DNA from 2 places in the Clostridium sp. genome. Region 2 is predicted to be linked to the other one. Evidence: predicted binding sites of a transcription regulator. Region 2 holds the regulator's gene; the other holds the start of a gene.
The links. The regulator CtsR, encoded in region 2, represses protease genes until heat stress. The targets are predictions, from matches to a motif close to AAGGTCAANNAAGGTCAAAT.
Positions count from the first base shown of each region.

Region 1: a site for CtsR is predicted at 4,474-4,493, ahead of clpB (ATP-dependent chaperone ClpB). Genes of this name have one in related genera too.

Region 1 is NZ_JAKVOI010000001.1:2,478,620-2,486,986, reverse strand. It holds gene LKE46_RS12165 (ATP-dependent metallopeptidase FtsH/Yme1/Tma family protein) at 1-336, opposite strand, end outside; gene LKE46_RS12160 (YkvA family protein) at 504-1,448, shown strand; gene LKE46_RS12155 (YtxH domain-containing protein) at 1,495-1,644, shown strand; gene LKE46_RS12150 (helix-turn-helix domain-containing protein) at 1,770-3,065, shown strand; gene LKE46_RS12145 (helix-turn-helix domain-containing protein) at 3,096-4,364, shown strand; gene clpB (ATP-dependent chaperone ClpB) at 4,508-7,105, shown strand; gene LKE46_RS12135 (acetyl-CoA hydrolase/transferase family protein) at 7,256-8,367, shown strand, end outside.
Region 2 is NZ_JAKVOI010000001.1:3,156,318-3,164,684, reverse strand. It holds gene LKE46_RS15685 (ATP-dependent Clp protease ATP-binding subunit) at 1-2,006, opposite strand, end outside; gene LKE46_RS15680 (protein arginine kinase) at 2,027-3,067, opposite strand; gene LKE46_RS15675 (UvrB/UvrC motif-containing protein) at 3,070-3,606, opposite strand; gene LKE46_RS15670 (CtsR family transcriptional regulator) at 3,671-4,138, opposite strand; tRNA gene LKE46_RS15665 (tRNA-Asn) at 4,475-4,549, opposite strand; rRNA gene rrf (5S ribosomal RNA) at 4,563-4,679, opposite strand; gene LKE46_RS15655 (hypothetical protein) at 4,743-4,907, opposite strand; rRNA gene LKE46_RS15650 (23S ribosomal RNA) at 4,900-7,786, opposite strand; tRNA gene LKE46_RS15645 (tRNA-Ile) at 8,016-8,092, opposite strand; tRNA gene LKE46_RS15640 (tRNA-Ala) at 8,103-8,178, opposite strand.

The DNA of each region.
Region 1 (8,367 bases), 680 kb from region 2:
GGATAGAACCAGAGTCATGGATGAGTATCTCTGCAGGTTGTTCAACGGATAACTTTTGAATACGGCTATATTTTTGCTCAGGAGTTCCTCTTTGAAGTTTGTGTTTTCAGGGTTGTCGGTTTCATATACATTTCCGTCTTTTAATACAAATTTTATCTGCTGTGAATTTATGATGTAAACCTTGCGTATATTGCCCTTTTCGAGATTGTTTTTGAAGGAACTATATGGTTTTGACGTAATGGGATCACCGATATATTTTGAAAGAATCAACACTGATAGTGATATGAGAATTATCAAAATCGGCAGTATCAACATTTTATTCTTGATTTTCTTCATTAAATCACCTACCCCTTTCCATGCAATTATAATATAATATTGATTACTATTAGTCTAATCAAAATCATAAAATTTGCTAATGTAATTGATAGCAATTGAGGATACAATTCACAGGCCCGAAAATTTATTGTATACTTTATTTATTATTGATGGGAGGAGAATATAAAATGAAAGTGTCTGCTGCTGATATTAAATTGACAGAGGGGGATATACTGGAGCTGATAGAAGATTATGTTCACATAGAGGGGCTGCATATAGGGGAAATATCAATAGATGATATAATAACTATCAGTGGACAATACGGGAAGAAATTTACGGTACCCTTTAAACTTAAAATTGGAATAGGGAATGTCAGAGACAATAATTTAAACCTTAAAATATACAAATTGAAGATATGTAAAATGGGAGTTCCGGGTGCAGTGAAGGATAAGCTTGCAAAAAAACTGCTTGGAAATTTTCTGAATTATGGTATAAAGATAGACAGGGATACTGTAATCATAGATCTGGATACTGCAAGAAAGCTTATACCGCGTTTCAATCTGGATTTGAAGGGAATAACGGTTTCACCCGGGGTAATGGAAGTATGTGTAGAAAATATAGTGTATGAAAAAGACAAAAAATTTCCATATATAGGGAAAAACGATTATAAATATTCGGACTCTCTGTATAGGAAATATGATAATTTAAGAAAAAAAATTATTGACAAAATACCTGACAAATATTCTAAAGTGTCAGATTATATTCTTATGATGCCGGATGTTATACTTTTGTTCTGGGGACTTTTTAAAGACAGGAGAGTAAAGGCAAAGGTCAAAATCATACTGGCAAATGCACTGATATACATAATAAGTCCTGTGGATCTGATACCTGGCTTCATACCTGTTCTGGGACAGATGGATGATGTTGCCGTGGCATTTTTTGCACTTAACATGATAATTGACGAAGTACCTGAAAATATACTGCTTGAAAATTGGCGGGGGAAAGATAATGTAGTGTTGATTGCACGTGAAGCCATAAAGTATATGTCCAACATAGTCGGAGTAAAAAATTTTACGGATATATCGGAAGCTTTAAAAAAATTTATTAAGAAAAGAATTGACTTACAGCAATAAATAAAAAAATACAAATCTGCACATTATAATGTAGAGGTGATTTATTATGATGCACAGTAAATTTGTAACAGGCATTTTGATTGGTGCTGCAGTTGGAATGATGATGGAAGTCGATAGATCAGCCAAAAGAAAGATGAAAAAAACTTCCAGACGCATTAAAAATGCTGCAGGTGATTTTATGGGATGGATTAGATAAGTGCAGCTGGATCTGGCAGATTTTCCGCGCTTATATACGGGAATGTCTGTCAGATACATTTATATAGTGGTAAATTTATGATATAATATCGTAAATAATCCATATTGGAGGAAGGGTGGAAATCCATGGAGATACTTTCTCTTGGAGAAAAGATCAGGAGAAGAAGAAAAGAACTGAATATGACATTGAAAAACCTTGCAGGTGACAGAATAACGCCAGGTCAGATAAGTCTTGTTGAATCCGGAAAATCAAAGCCAAGTATGGATCTTCTGGAGTATCTGGCAAAGGAACTTAACACTTCTATTGAATATCTTATGGAATCGGAAGAGATTCAGGCGGAAAAGAACTGTACATATTTTGAAAATGTAGCTGAGTCCTGTATAATAAACAACGATATGATTCGGGGCGAAAAATATATTGAAAATGCACTTTATTATGCCCAAAAGTATAATCTGGAATATAAGATTGCAAGAAGCATGCATTTGAAAGGTAAAATTTTTTTAATGAAACATGAATATGATAATGCACAACAATTTTTCCTGTCTGCAAATGTTATTTTTATAAAAAACAACAATTATGAAGAGATAATAAAGACTTTTGTATATCTTGGGAAAACAACTATGAAACTCAATTCCTATCATTCTTCCTTAAATTATTTTGGACATGCTGAAAAAATATATAATGATAATAATTTCTGCGATGAGTATCTGCTTGGAAAGATTTATTATTACACGGCCTGTGTATATTTCAAATTGGATAATATAGAAAAGGCAATAAATTATTCATATCTTGCCAAAGAAAAATTCGGGAAAATGGAGAACAGCAGTGAATATGCCAATACCATACTTCTTATTGCAGACGAATATAATAAAAAGAACGATCTGGACAATTCTATAAAATATTCGAGAAAAGCACTTGAAATATACAGTGAGATAAAAGATGTTGAGAATATTGCCAGGATTGAAAATAATCTGGGAAAATTGTTCTGTGAATTTGACAATATAGAAGAGTCATTTGTCCATTTGAATAAATCAAGAGAATTAAGGCTTAAAATAAAGGATCCGAATATAGTGGAAACTCTTAAAAATATTTGTATAAATTATATAAAATTGAAGGACGTAAAAAGTGCAAGAAATGTACTTGAAGAAATTCTCTCTCATGTTGAAGATGGAAACAATAATGCACTGATAGAATACTATATACTCAAATACAGAGTGGGAATGCTTGAAAAAAATAAAAAAGAAGCTGAAAATACACTTATAATGGCACTTAATTTTGTTAAAAATTTAGGACTTTCAGAAGAGGCAGGGAAGATATCAATTTTACTGGGAAAGTTTTACATGGATATGGGCAACGATGCAGAAGCTGCCAGATATCTGAGCCAGGGAGTAGATAATTTTAAAGAACTGAATATAATTTAGAAACATTCGGAATGAACTAGGGGTGTACTTATGGAGATACTTTCCGTTGGAGATAAGATCAAAAGGGCACGGATACATAAGAGAATGACTTTAAAAGATGTATGCGGCAACAAGATATCTGTCTCCAAGATGAGCTGTATTGAGAATAACAAAATAAAACCGGAATACTGGATTCTGGAATATTTATCAGATAAGCTGGATGTGGATATTGACTATTTGAAACAAAATATAAGAAATCAGATAGCGGATAATATAGGAATACTAAGTAAAGGTGGCATTCCTGATTTTGTACAGAAAGTGGAATACAATCTTGAATTTGCAGAAAATTATCGATATTATGATCTATGCTTTGAGATAATGCATCTGCAGTTTGGCTATTATATAGACAAGAGTCAGCTGAGTATGGCAAGAAGTAATATTCCTGAATACTATAAGTACCTTGAAAAGAGCTGTTCTCTGGAAAATATTGTACTTTACTATATGGACATAGGATTGCTTCTGCTTAGAAGCAAAGAGTACATACAGGCGGTGAGTTATTACGATAATGCGATAAGCATTTCCAGGAAAATTGACAATGTAAATATTGATGCAATGTACTATAAAGAATACTGTCTGATTAAAATGAAAAAATACTCTGAAGCCTGCATATTTATGAATCATATAATGATACATATAAATTATTTGACCGATTCTGTCAAAAAAGCGGTAGTATATGGTATGAAGTCAGTGTTGTGCCTGATATATAGGAAAGAAGATTTTTTAAAGTATGAAGAAAAGGCATACGGGCTTTTAGGACAGAACCTGGAGTATATATCAATGTTAATGCTGGGGTATGCTTCCACGATGTTTACAGTTAATATGAAAAACAGCGCGCTGGAGTATGTGGACAAGGTTTTAGACGTAAATTCACTTCAAAATCATATTGACCGGGAAAAGGTTTACATAATACTGGACATAATAAATAAATTAATTGAAAACAATTTTATGGGTCGATCTCTGAGTATATGTAATATTGCGCTGGATAAATCAATAATTTTGAATGATGCCGAGCTGATGGAGAGATGCTATTATTACAAGGCCGTTATACTTGAAAAGCAGGGAAATACTAAAGATGCTGAAATTTACATGGATATTTCCCTGGGACTTTTACTGAAATTTTCCGACACAGGCAGCATATGTAAGAGACATATTGAAATGGGGAGTATGTACTACAGGAATGGAAAGCTTTCCGAGTCAATCAAATGTTTCAATTATGCCATATACTTGAAGGATAGATCTTTGAGAATTTACATGAAATAGCAGGATATGCTGATATATATCCCTGTAATACCGAATTTGCGACTTGAATTGAAAAATTCAGCCAGATACAAAGGTTGAATAAATGGAAATATAATAATATTATCTAGTTAAGGTCAAAGAAGGTCAAAAAGGAGGCCGTGAAGATGAATATAGATAAACTTACTGTAAAAGTTCAGCAGTGCTTGAATGAAGCACAGCTTACAGCTGTGAGACATAATCACCAGCAGGTTGACACCATACATCTGTTTTCTGCAGTAATTTCCGAGGAAGACGGATTAATTCCCAATATATTTCAAAAAATGGGAGTAAATATTGAATCAATGAGAAGAGAGACGGAGTCCATTTTGAACAAGATGCCGAAAGTAATGGGAGAGGCGGCACAGAAATCTTCTGTTTATGTTACTAGAAGATTTGAACAGGTGCTTGTTGAGGCTGAGAAAACAGCCAGGAAGTTCAAGGATTCCTATATAAGTGTAGAACATGTCATGCTTGGGATTATGGAAGTACACTCAAGCGATGTAGATGGTATGTTGAGAAAATTCAATGTAAATAAAAACAGCTTTCTGGAGGTGCTGTACAAGGTAAGGGGAAATCAGACAGTGGATACACAGGACCCGGAAGGTACTTATGAAGCACTTGTAAAGTACGGCAGAAATTTAGTTGAGGAAGCCAAGAAGCATAAATTGGACCCTGTAATAGGAAGAGACGAAGAAATCAGAAGGGTAGTCAGGATACTTTCAAGGAGAACAAAAAACAACCCTGTTCTCATAGGTGATCCAGGTGTGGGGAAAACAGCTATAATCGAAGGATTGGCGGAGAGAATAGTCAGGGGAGATGTACCTGAGGGATTAAAGGACAAAATAATATTTTCACTCGACCTTGGTGCACTTATTGCAGGTGCCAAGTTCAGGGGTGAATTTGAAGAGAGACTCAAGGCTGTACTCAAGGAAGTGGAAAAAAGCCAGGGCAGAATTGTGCTCTTCATAGATGAAATACACAATATAGTGGGAGCAGGCAAGACAGAAGGTTCCATGGATGCAGGAAACCTCATAAAGCCAATGCTTGCGAGAGGAGAACTTCACTGCATAGGTGCCACCACTTTTGATGAATACAGAAAGTATATAGAAAAGGATAAGGCGCTTGAGAGAAGATTCCAGCCTGTAATTATAGATGAACCTTCCGTGGAGGATTCAATTTCAATCCTCAGGGGATTGAAGGAAAAATTCGAGATATATCATGGAATAAGGATACATGATTCTGCCATAGTTGCAGCTGCCAGGCTTTCAGACAGATATATAACGGACAGATATCTTCCGGATAAGGCTATAGATCTCATCGATGAGGCCTGTGCCATGATAAGGACTGAAATTGACAGCATGCCTACTGAGATGGACACTATAAAGAGAAAGATATTCCAGCTTAAAATTGAGAAGGAGGCACTTTCAAAGGAGCATGACAAATCCTCACAGGACAGACTCAAATACCTTGAAAATGAATTGAGCAATCTGCAGGACAAGGATAAGCAGCTTACTGCAAAATATGAGAAGGAAAAGAGTGCAATAACCGGAGTCAGAGATCTGAAGGAGAAGCTTGATGAGGCAAAGGGCCAGATTGAAAAGGCTGAGAGGGAATATGACCTGAACAAGGTTGCAGAGTTGAAATATGGAGTTATTCCGGATCTTCAGAAAAAGATAGAGGAAAAGGAAAAGCTCATAAAGAAGGACAATGGCAGTTCCATGCTGAAAGAGGAAGTAACGGAACAGGAAATATCAGAGATAATTTCAAAATGGACCGGAATACCTGTTTCCAAACTTGTGGAAGGCGAAAGACAGAAGCTTGTTAAACTGGAAGATGAGCTTTCAAAGAGGGTAATAGGACAAAAGGATGCGGTAACTGCAGTTTCAAATGCTGTAATAAGGGCAAGAGCGGGCATGAAAGACCCAAAGAGACCTATAGGGTCATTCATATTTCTGGGGCCTACAGGTGTAGGAAAGACCGAACTAGCCAAAACTCTTGCAAGAACGTTGTTCGACAGTGAAGAGAATATAATAAGAATAGACATGTCTGAATATATGGAGAAATATTCAGTATCAAGGCTCATAGGAGCTCCTCCCGGATATGTTGGATATGAGGAAGGAGGGCAGCTCACTGAAGCCGTCAGGAGAAAGCCGTACAGTGTAATATTGTTTGATGAAATTGAAAAGGCACACGATGATGTATTCAATATTTTTCTCCAGATACTTGATGATGGAAGGCTCACCGACAATCAGGGAAAGGTTGTGGATTTCAAGAATTGTATTATAATCATGACATCCAATATAGGAAGTAGCTATCTTCTTGAAAACAGCGGAAGTCACAGTATAGACAGTGATGTAAGGCAAAAAGTCATGAATGAGATGAAATCCAGGTTCAAACCGGAATTTTTAAACAGGCTTGATGATATAATAATGTTTAAACCTCTTGATACAGAGGAAATAAAATCAATAATTGACATATTCCTTGAAGATATAAAAAACAGACTCGGGGACAAGAATATATCAATCGATATAAGTGATGCTGCAAAGGAAACCATGGCAAGAGAAGGATATGACCCGGTGTATGGTGCAAGACCGCTTAAAAGGTATATAGAGAATACTCTTGAAACAAATATCGCCAAGAAAATAATAAATGGAGATATTCAGGAAGGCTCCGGTGTAAAGGTGGATTTTGAGGATGGAGAGTTTAAAATAACAGTAATGTAATAGGCCGCAGTATGCGGCTTATTATCTTTTGTGAGGAAAATACCTATTGATTTTGAATACGTTCACTGCTATAATATTAAATATTAAAAGGTATATTTGCCTATAATTGTAGTTTTTTTAACAAACTTAACTTTTGAAAGGATGATTTTTATGAGTTATGATGAGCTGTATAAGAGTAAGGTTGTCAGTGCAGATGAGGCAGTATCACATATAAAATCTGGAGACAGAGTTGTATTTGGACACGCATGTGCTGAACCACAGGTGCTTCTCAATGCTTTAGTTGATAATAAAGAAAAGTACAAAAATGTGGAGTTATATCATATGATAACTAAAGGCGAAACAAGGTATGATGACAGAGGAGTGGAGAAGTACATCCATGACAATGCATTTTTTACTGGAAAGGGTACAAGTGAGGCAATTGCCGAAGGAAGAAGCGGATTTATTCCGGTTTTTTTCAGTGAAATACCAAGATTGTTCAAAGAAGGTTATATTCCTGCAGATGTTGCACTTATTGAAGTCAGCAAACCTGATGAACATGGTTTCTGCAGCTATGGAGTATCCAACGATTACATACATGCAGGAGCAGAATGTGCAAAGCTTGTAATTGCAGAAGTGAATGAAAATATGCCTAGAGTTCTTGGAAACAACTTCATACACATTTCTGACATTGACTACATAGTTGAGAGTTCGCGGCCTGTAGCTGAACTCCAGCCCTCTAAAATAGGGGAAGTGGAGAAGAAAATAGGAAGTTACTGTGCATCGCTTATAGAAGATGGGGCTACCCTCCAGCTTGGAATTGGTGCAATACCTGATGCGGTACTTTTGTTTTTAAAGGATAAAAAGGACCTGGGAATACATTCCGAGATGATATCCGACGGTGTTGTGGAGCTGGTCGAGGCAGGAGTAATTACAAACAAGAAAAAGACACTTCATCCAGGAAAGATAGTTGTAACATTCCTTATGGGAACAAAGAGGCTGTATGATTTTGTAGACAACAATCCTATGGTGGAATCCTGGCCTGTTGATTATGTAAACAATCCTGAAGTTATAAAGAAAAATTACAAGATGGTATGTATAAATTCCTGTGTGGAAATAGATCTTATGGGTCAGATATGCTCCGAGAGCATAGGTTTGAGGCAGATAAGCGGAGTAGGCGGACAGATTGACTTCACAAGAGGTGCAAGCATGGCTGAAGGTGGAATATCAATTATTGCAATACCATCTACTGCAGCACATGGAAAAGTTTCAAGAATAGTTCCGTT
Region 2 (8,367 bases):
TTCTTTATAGTAGATGCACCAACATTTGATGTCATTATTACTATAGTATTTTTAAAATTTACAGTCTTACCTTTTCCATCTGTCAGTCTCCCATCTTCAAGTATCTGAAGTAATATATTGAATATCTCGGGGTTTGCTTTCTCTATTTCATCAAACAATACTACGGAATAAGGGTTCCTTCTTACTTTTTCGGTGAGCTGACCACCTTCATCATGTCCAACATATCCAGGAGGCGATCCAATAAGTCTTGATACTGTATGCTTTTCCATATACTCCGACATATCAATCCTTATCATATTATTCTCATCACCAAACATAGCTTCTGCCAATGCCTTGGACAGCTCTGTCTTTCCTACTCCTGTAGGTCCGAGAAAAATAAATGAACCTATAGGTCTATTTGGATCTTTCAATCCAACTCTTGCTCTTCTTACTGCCCTGGATATAGATTTTACTGCATCGTCTTGGCCTATAACCCTTTGATGAAGTATATCTTCAAGTTTAAGAAGCCTTTCGGATTCCTTTTCTGTTAATTTTTGAACTGGTATATTAGTCCATTGTGATACTACAGATGCAATATGCTCCTCTGTAACTTTTAGGGTAGATACCTGCTTTTCGGTTTTCCAATCAGTTTTCATACCTTCGAGCTTATCTTTTAAAGCTTTTTCCTTATCTCTAAGCTTAGCGGCCTTTTCAAAATCCTGTACCCTTATTGAATCTTCTTTTTCTTTCGTTATCTTTTCAAGATCTGTTTCTATTTTTTTTACATCAGGCGGTGCTATTAAATTTTGTATCCTAATTTTAGCACATGCTTCATCAATGAGATCTATTGCCTTGTCAGGAAGATATCTGTCAGTTATATATCTATCTGACATATTCACTGCAGCCTCAATTGATTCATCTGTTATCTTTACCCTGTGATGGGCTTCATATTTGTCCCTGAGACCTTTTAATATAAGCACTGCTTCCTCTTTTGTAGGTTCACCTACCATTATAGGTTGAAATCTTCTCTCAAGCGCTGAATCTTTTTCTATATACTTCCTATATTCATCTATAGTAGTTGCTCCAATACATTGTATTTCACCTCTAGCTAGAGCTGGTTTAAGTATATTAGAAGCATCAATAGCTCCCTCTGCTGCACCAGCACCGATTATTGTATGGATTTCATCTATGAATAATATCACATTACCGGATTTTCTTATCTCTTCCATTACTTTTTTGAGTCTTTCCTCAAACTCACCTCTATACTTGGAACCGGCAATCATTGAAGAAAGATCAAGAGTTACAACTCGCTTTCCCCTTAAGAGTTCAGGTATATTTGACGAAACTATTTTTTGAGCCAATCCCTCAGCTATGGCAGTCTTACCTACACCAGGATCTCCTATCAAACAAGGATTGTTTTTTGTCCTTCTGCTCAATATCTCAAGCACTCTCTGAGTTTCCTTTTCCCTTCCTATTACAGGGTCAAGTTTTCCTTCCCTTGCCATATCTGTCAAGTCACGTCCAAATTGGTCCAAAGTTGGAGTTGGCTCTCCAGCACCCTTTTTACCACTGTTGGAATTTGCTGACTGCTCTCCAGATAGTGAATTTGTCAGCTCTTTTCTCAACTTATTAAAATCTGCGCCAAGATTATTTAGAATAGTAAATGCAACTCCCTCAGCTTCTCTTATAAGTGCAAGAAGTATATGCTCCGGGCTTATATAGTTGTGATTAAGATTCCTTGCCTCAAATAAACTCAATTCTAAGAGTCTTTTTGTTCTTGGTGTAAGAGGTATTTCATTATTGTATAGTTCTATTTCCCCTTTTCCTTCATACTCTTCTATAAGAGCCTTTACATTTTGAGCTGTGATATTCATACTATTCAAAAGGCTCTTGGATATACCCTCCTCCCTTAGTATTCCCAACAGAATATGCTCTGTTCCTACATAACCATGCTTTAGAGACTGGGCTTCTTCCTGGGCATATATAATTACCTTTTGAGCTCTTTCCGTAAATCTTCCAAACATCATAGTATATTTCACCTTCCTTTTTATTTGGCTGTAGTTTCTGCCAATTTCTTTCTTACTAGTTTTGCTCTATCAAAATCTCTTTCTCTGCTTGATAAAATTTTATCGTGATTCTGTTGTATAGTGGCTGGTTGTATTTCAACCAAAAGACTATTTAGCGTAACTTTGCTTATATCTTTAACTATTCCCATTTCAACTCCCAACCTTACATAAGATAAAAGTTTTAGGCACTCATTCGAACTTAAAAGTTCAGCATATCTTAAAATTCCAAGAGATCTATATATTCTGTCCTCTAATTCATGTCTTGAGTTCTTTATGAGATTTTCGCGTGCTAACTTCTCTTCATTTATTACCTGTGATACAAGAGCTTTTAAATTAATCATTATTTCTTCTTCACTGCGTCCTAAAGTCACTTGATTTGAAATCTGATATATATTGCCCAATGCTTTAGATCCTTCACCATATAGACCTCTAACAGTCATGCCAACCTGACTTAGTGCATTTAAAAGTCCATTTATTTGATTGTTTAAGGATATTGCAGGAAGATGAAGCATAACAGACATCCTTAATCCTGTACCCAAATTCGTTGGACAGGTAGTCAAGTATCCTAATCTTTCATCAAAAGCATATTCTAGATTTTCTTCCAAAAGATTATCTATATTATCACTTACATTATATACTTCCTCCAAATTTAATCCTGACGTTATACATTGAATTCTAATATGATCCTCCTCATTTAGCATTATACTTACTGTTTCATTTTTGTTCAATATAAATGCAGCCTTATTACTATTTTCTATCAGGTTTTTACTTATAAGATGTTTTTCCAAAAACATTTCCCTTTCATTTTCACTTTTCTCCCACAAATAATTTGTAGTAAATTCCTTCGTGGTACAATCATCTTCATAAAAAACTTTATCTACAAGTTCTATTAATTTCTTACTCTGTTCCTCACTTAATTTATGAGGGAAAGGTACTCTTGCCAAGTTTCTGGCAAGCCTTACTCTGCTGCTTATGACCAGATCCTCATTATCTCCCTTAGGAGCTGTTATCCAGTTGTCCATTCCTATTCCCCCTTATTGCCATGATTATTATCGGCTTGAAGTTCCTTTATTTTATCTCTTATACGTGCAGCCTCCTCATACTCCTCCAAAGCTATAGATTTTTGTAAATCCTGTTTCAATTTTACAAGATTTCTTCTATCTATAATATCCTTTCCTGCCTTTTTAGGTATTTTCCCCGTATGTTCCAAATTTGCCTGCACTCTTTTTATAACAGGCTGCAATATATTTGAAAATTCTTTATAACATTCGCTGCATCCTACAAATCCGCTTTTTTTAAATTCTCTATAAGAAGTACCGCAATTTTTACAGATTATATCAAAATCTTCTGTATCCTCATTTGAATTATTCATATAATCCATAATTCCACTTAAAATATTTTGAAAGCTAAATGGGGCTACAAAATTTATCTTTGGAACAAAGCTCAATTCTCCATTTTCAACAGCACATTTTTCACATAAATTAAGATCCTGTTTTATCCCATTTACTATCTTAGTTATATGAACAGTGGCTTCATTTTTTTTACATATATCACACAACATAATATCTTATCACCCCGTAATTCTTAAATTAAAATTTTCTGTATACATAGGATTCTCATTTTACCTAACTATCATGAAATATCACCATCATTATAGATTTAAGTATAGAAGCTCTAAGTTTGTTTTTATTTTGAACATAATCATTAAAAGTTCTATCATTTATAGCTATTTTTAATATATTAGCTTCCCTCTCACTAATAATATCAGCTTCGAACAGTCCATCTATAACCTGGAGGGCAGTATTATATGTTATACTATCCCCAATTTTTTCAATTATAATATCAAATAAATTCTTATTGCTGCTGCAAACGACTCTTCTTATTATTATACATCCGCCGCCACCTCTCCTGCTTTCTATATAATAACCTTTATCTGTAGTAAATCTAGTGGTTAAAACATAATTTATCTGCGAAGGAGCACAGCTAAAGTGGTTAGCCAATTCGTTTCTTCTAATCTGAAGCTGGGATTCATCACTGCTTTCTATCATCTGCTTTATGAAATTTTCTATTATATCAGATAATCTTGCCACCATATCACCCTCTTAATACCAACAACATCACTTTGACTTTCTTTGACCTTACTTAAATAATATTATTACCTGTTATTTTATTCAACTCTTATATTATCCCGAATCTTGTGTTCTAATCATAAAAGCACGATATAATGCAATTTTTCTTTAGTTTTCTTATATATAATAATTATTATCACCGACTAATCATTAATTTTTATAACACCTGTTATATTAAATTTATAGTATCATATTTCAAGCTTTCTTCAAATAAAAAAAATAGCTTCAATAAAAAATTAATTTTTTATTGAAGTCTAAATTGTCTACCCTGCTCCTGTCTAACCTAACAAAAAATAAAAATGGCTCCGTGGAGAGGGCTCGAACCTCCAACCCTTCGGTTAACAGCCGAATGCTCAACCATTGAGCTACCACGGAACAATTTATTTAAACCCGGCAGCAACCTACCCTGCCACAGGGCTTCCCCTGCAGTACTCTCGGCACAATGAAGCTTAACCATCCTGTTCGGAATGGGAAGGGGTGTTACCTTCACGTCATAACCACCAGATATTTGACATAAATCATTATCAGCTTCATATCTCTGCGTCAAAGTTCTCACTGCGGTGCTCATTTACGTAAGTAAATTCCGCTCCTCCTTCAAGCTTTTCCTTGATCTATTCGCTGCTAATAATTTATTTACTGTAAACTCTACAGCAAATATTGAAAACATGTGTATTCCATATGGAATACTGCTCTGTTCCCTGAAAATTGCACAGTAAGATGAATGTTTGGTCAAGCCCTCGACCTATTAGTATCAGTCAGCTGAACATGTTGCCATGCTTACACCCCTGACCTATCAACCTCGTGTTCTCCGAGGGGTCTTACCAGCTTACGCTGTGGGAAATCTAATCTTGAGGTGGGCTTCACGCTTAGATGCTTTCAGCGTTTATCCCTTCCCGACATAGCTACCCAGCCATGCTCCTGGCGGAACAACTGGTACACCAGAGGTCAGTCCATCCCGGTCCTCTCGTACTAAGGACAGCTCCTCTCAAATTTCCTGCGCCCGCGACGGATAGGGACCGAACTGTCTCACGACGTTCTGAACCCAGCTCGCGTGCCGCTTTAATGGGCGAACAGCCCAACCCTTGGGACCTACTTCAGCCCCAGGATGCGACGAGCCGACATCGAGGTGCCAAACCTCCCCGTCGATGTGAACTCTTGGGGGAGATCAGCCTGTTATCCCCGAGGTAGCTTTTATCCGTTGAGCGATGGCCCTCCCACGAGGTACCACCGGATCACTAAGCCCGACTTTCGTCCCTGCTCCACCTGTATGTGTCGCAGTCAGGCTCCCTTCTGCCTTTGCACTCTTCGAAGGATTTCCGACCCTTCTGAGGGAACCTTTGGGCGCCTCCGTTACTTTTTAGGAGGCGACCGCCCCAGTCAAACTGCCTGCCTAACAATGTCCCGTGACCAGTTTCATGGCCGCCGGTTAGAATTCCAGTACTGTCAGGGTGGTATCCCAACGTTGGCTCCGCCAGGGCTGGCGCCCCGGTTTCCATGCCTCCCACCTATCCTGTACAGACAATACCGAAACTCAATGCTAAACTGCAGTAAAGCTCTACGGGGTCTTTCCGTCCAATCGCGGGTAGCAAGCATCTTCACTTGCACTACAATTTCGCCGGATTTGTTGTCGAGACAGTGCTCAAATCATTACGCCATTCGTGCGGGTCGGAACTTACCCGACAAGGAATTTCGCTACCTTAGGACCGTTATAGTTACGGCCGCCGTTTACTGGGGCTTAAGTTCATACCTTCGCTTGCGCTTAGTATTCCCCTTAACCTTCCAGCACCGGGCAGGCGTCAGCCCCTATACTTCAGCTTTCGCTTTAGCAGAGACCTGTGTTTTTGATAAACAGTTGCTTGAGCCTATTCTCTGCGGCCCCTTTCGGGGCACTCCTTATCCCTAAGTTACGGAGTTAATTTGCCTAGTTCCTTAACAACAATTCTTCCGATGGTCTTAGGATTCTCTCCTCACCTACCTGTGTCGGTTTGCGGTACGAGCACAAACTTGCTCCATAGAGACTTTTCTTGGCAGTGTGAAATCGGATACTTCTCCTTAATTGGATCCCTGTAACACCTCAGCATTGACCGGATGGGTTTTCCTCCCCGGCCTGCCTCAGTGCTTAGACACACATCCAGTAGTGTGCACATCCTATCCTTCTGCGTCATCCCTTCTGTCAAACGCCAGTTTGCGGTATCGGAATATCAACCGATTGTCCATCGCCTACGCCTTTCGGCCTCGGCTTAGGTCCCGACTAACCCTGGGCGGACGAACCTTCCCCAGGAAACCTTAGGTCTTCGACCAATAAGATTCTCACTTATTTCTCGCTACTTATGCCAGCATACTCTCTCCTGTACAGTCCACAGCTCCTTACGGTACTGCTTCTATCCGTACAGGATGCTCCTCTACCACCCTTTCGGGTCCATAGCTTCGGTGGTAAGTTTTAGCCCCGGACATCTTCGGCGCAGGATCTCTCGACTAGTGAGCTGTTACGCACTCTTTGAATGTGTGGCTGCTTCTGAGCCAACATCCTAGTTGTCTTCGAAATCCCACATCCTTTTCCACTTAACTTACACTTTGGGACCTTAGCTGATGATCTGGGCTCTTTCCCTTTTGACCGAGGATCTTATCATTCCCGGTCTGACTGCCGTGATTCAAGTATATGGCATTCGGAGTTTGATAGGGTTCAGTAACTGTTGTCAGCCCCTAGCCCATTCAGTGCTCTACCTCCACTACTCATTCACGACGCTAGCCCTAAAGCTATTTCGAGGAGAACCAGCTATCTCCGAGTTCGATTGGAATTTCTCCGCTATCCACAGCTCATCCCATGGTTTTTCAACACCAACGTGGTTCGGTCCTCCACGGAATTTTACTTCCGCTTCAACCTGGCCATGGATAGGTCACCCGGTTTCGGGTCTACTGCATGCAACTAGACGCCCTTTTAAGACTCGGTTTCCCTTCGGCTCCGCACCTTAAGTGCTTAACCTTGCTGCATACCGTAACTCGCTGGCTCGTTCTACAAAAAGCACATCGTCGCACGTTAAAGTGCTTCGATCGGTTGTGGACACACGGTTTCAGGTTCTCTTTCACTCCCCTTCCGGGGTTCTTTTCACCTTTCCCTCACGGTACTTCTTCTCTATCGGTCACCAGGTAGTATTTAGCCTTAGGAGGTGGTCCTCCCTCTTTCCCACAAGGTTTCTCGTGTCTCGTGGTACTCTGGTACAGACTGGAACTTTTTCAGCTTTCACCTACAGGGCTTTTACCTTCTATGGCGGAGCCTTCCAGCTCTCTTCACTTAACCTATTGTTCTCTCTGTCTGCCCGAACCCCAGAAACAAGTTCCTGGTTTGGGCTCTTTCCCTTTCGCTCGCCGCTACTTGGAAAATCGATTTTTCTTTCTCTTCCTCCGGGTACTTAGATGTTTCAGTTCCCCGGGTTTACCTCTATAAACCTATGAATTCAGTTTACAGTTCAGTGCTTCCACTGTGGGTTTCCCCATTCGGAAATCTTCGGTTCTCAGACTATTTGCGTCTACCCGAAGCTTATCGCAGCTTATCACGTCCTTCGTCGGCTCCTGGTGCCAAGGCATTCACCATGCGCCCTTTGTAGCTTGACCTAAAGAAAATCCATATTAGCTTCGCATTTCATCGTCAAGTCTTTCGCTGTGGTGCTCACTTACACAAGTAAGCTCCGCTCCTCGCTCAAGCCTTTCCTCGAACTGCTTGCTACTATTAATTTTCCACATATATCTACAAAGGTTATTTCATTAACCTCAGCTTTACTTTACTTTCATGAAGTCTTTCGACTTCTCTTTTTTCTTACTGTGCAATTTTCAAGGAACATAATGGTGGGCTTAAATGGACTCGAACCATCGACCTCACGCTTATCAGGCGTGCGCTCTAACCAGCTGAGCTATAAGCCCATAAATACAATGGTGGAGATAAAGAGATTCGAACTCTTGACCCTCTGCGTGCAAGGCAGATGCTCTCCCAGCTGAGCTATACCCCCAAAACTTATATTAATTATTAAATTGACTATTGTGAAAGGATCTGATCCTTCAAAATTAAACAGAATAAAAAATTGTTATTAACTTCGCATCTTTTCGTCAAAATCACTCACTCCGGTGCTCATTTACATAAGTAAACTCCACTCCTCGTTCGCGTTTTTCCTCAATCTGCTCGTTACTATCAATTTTTC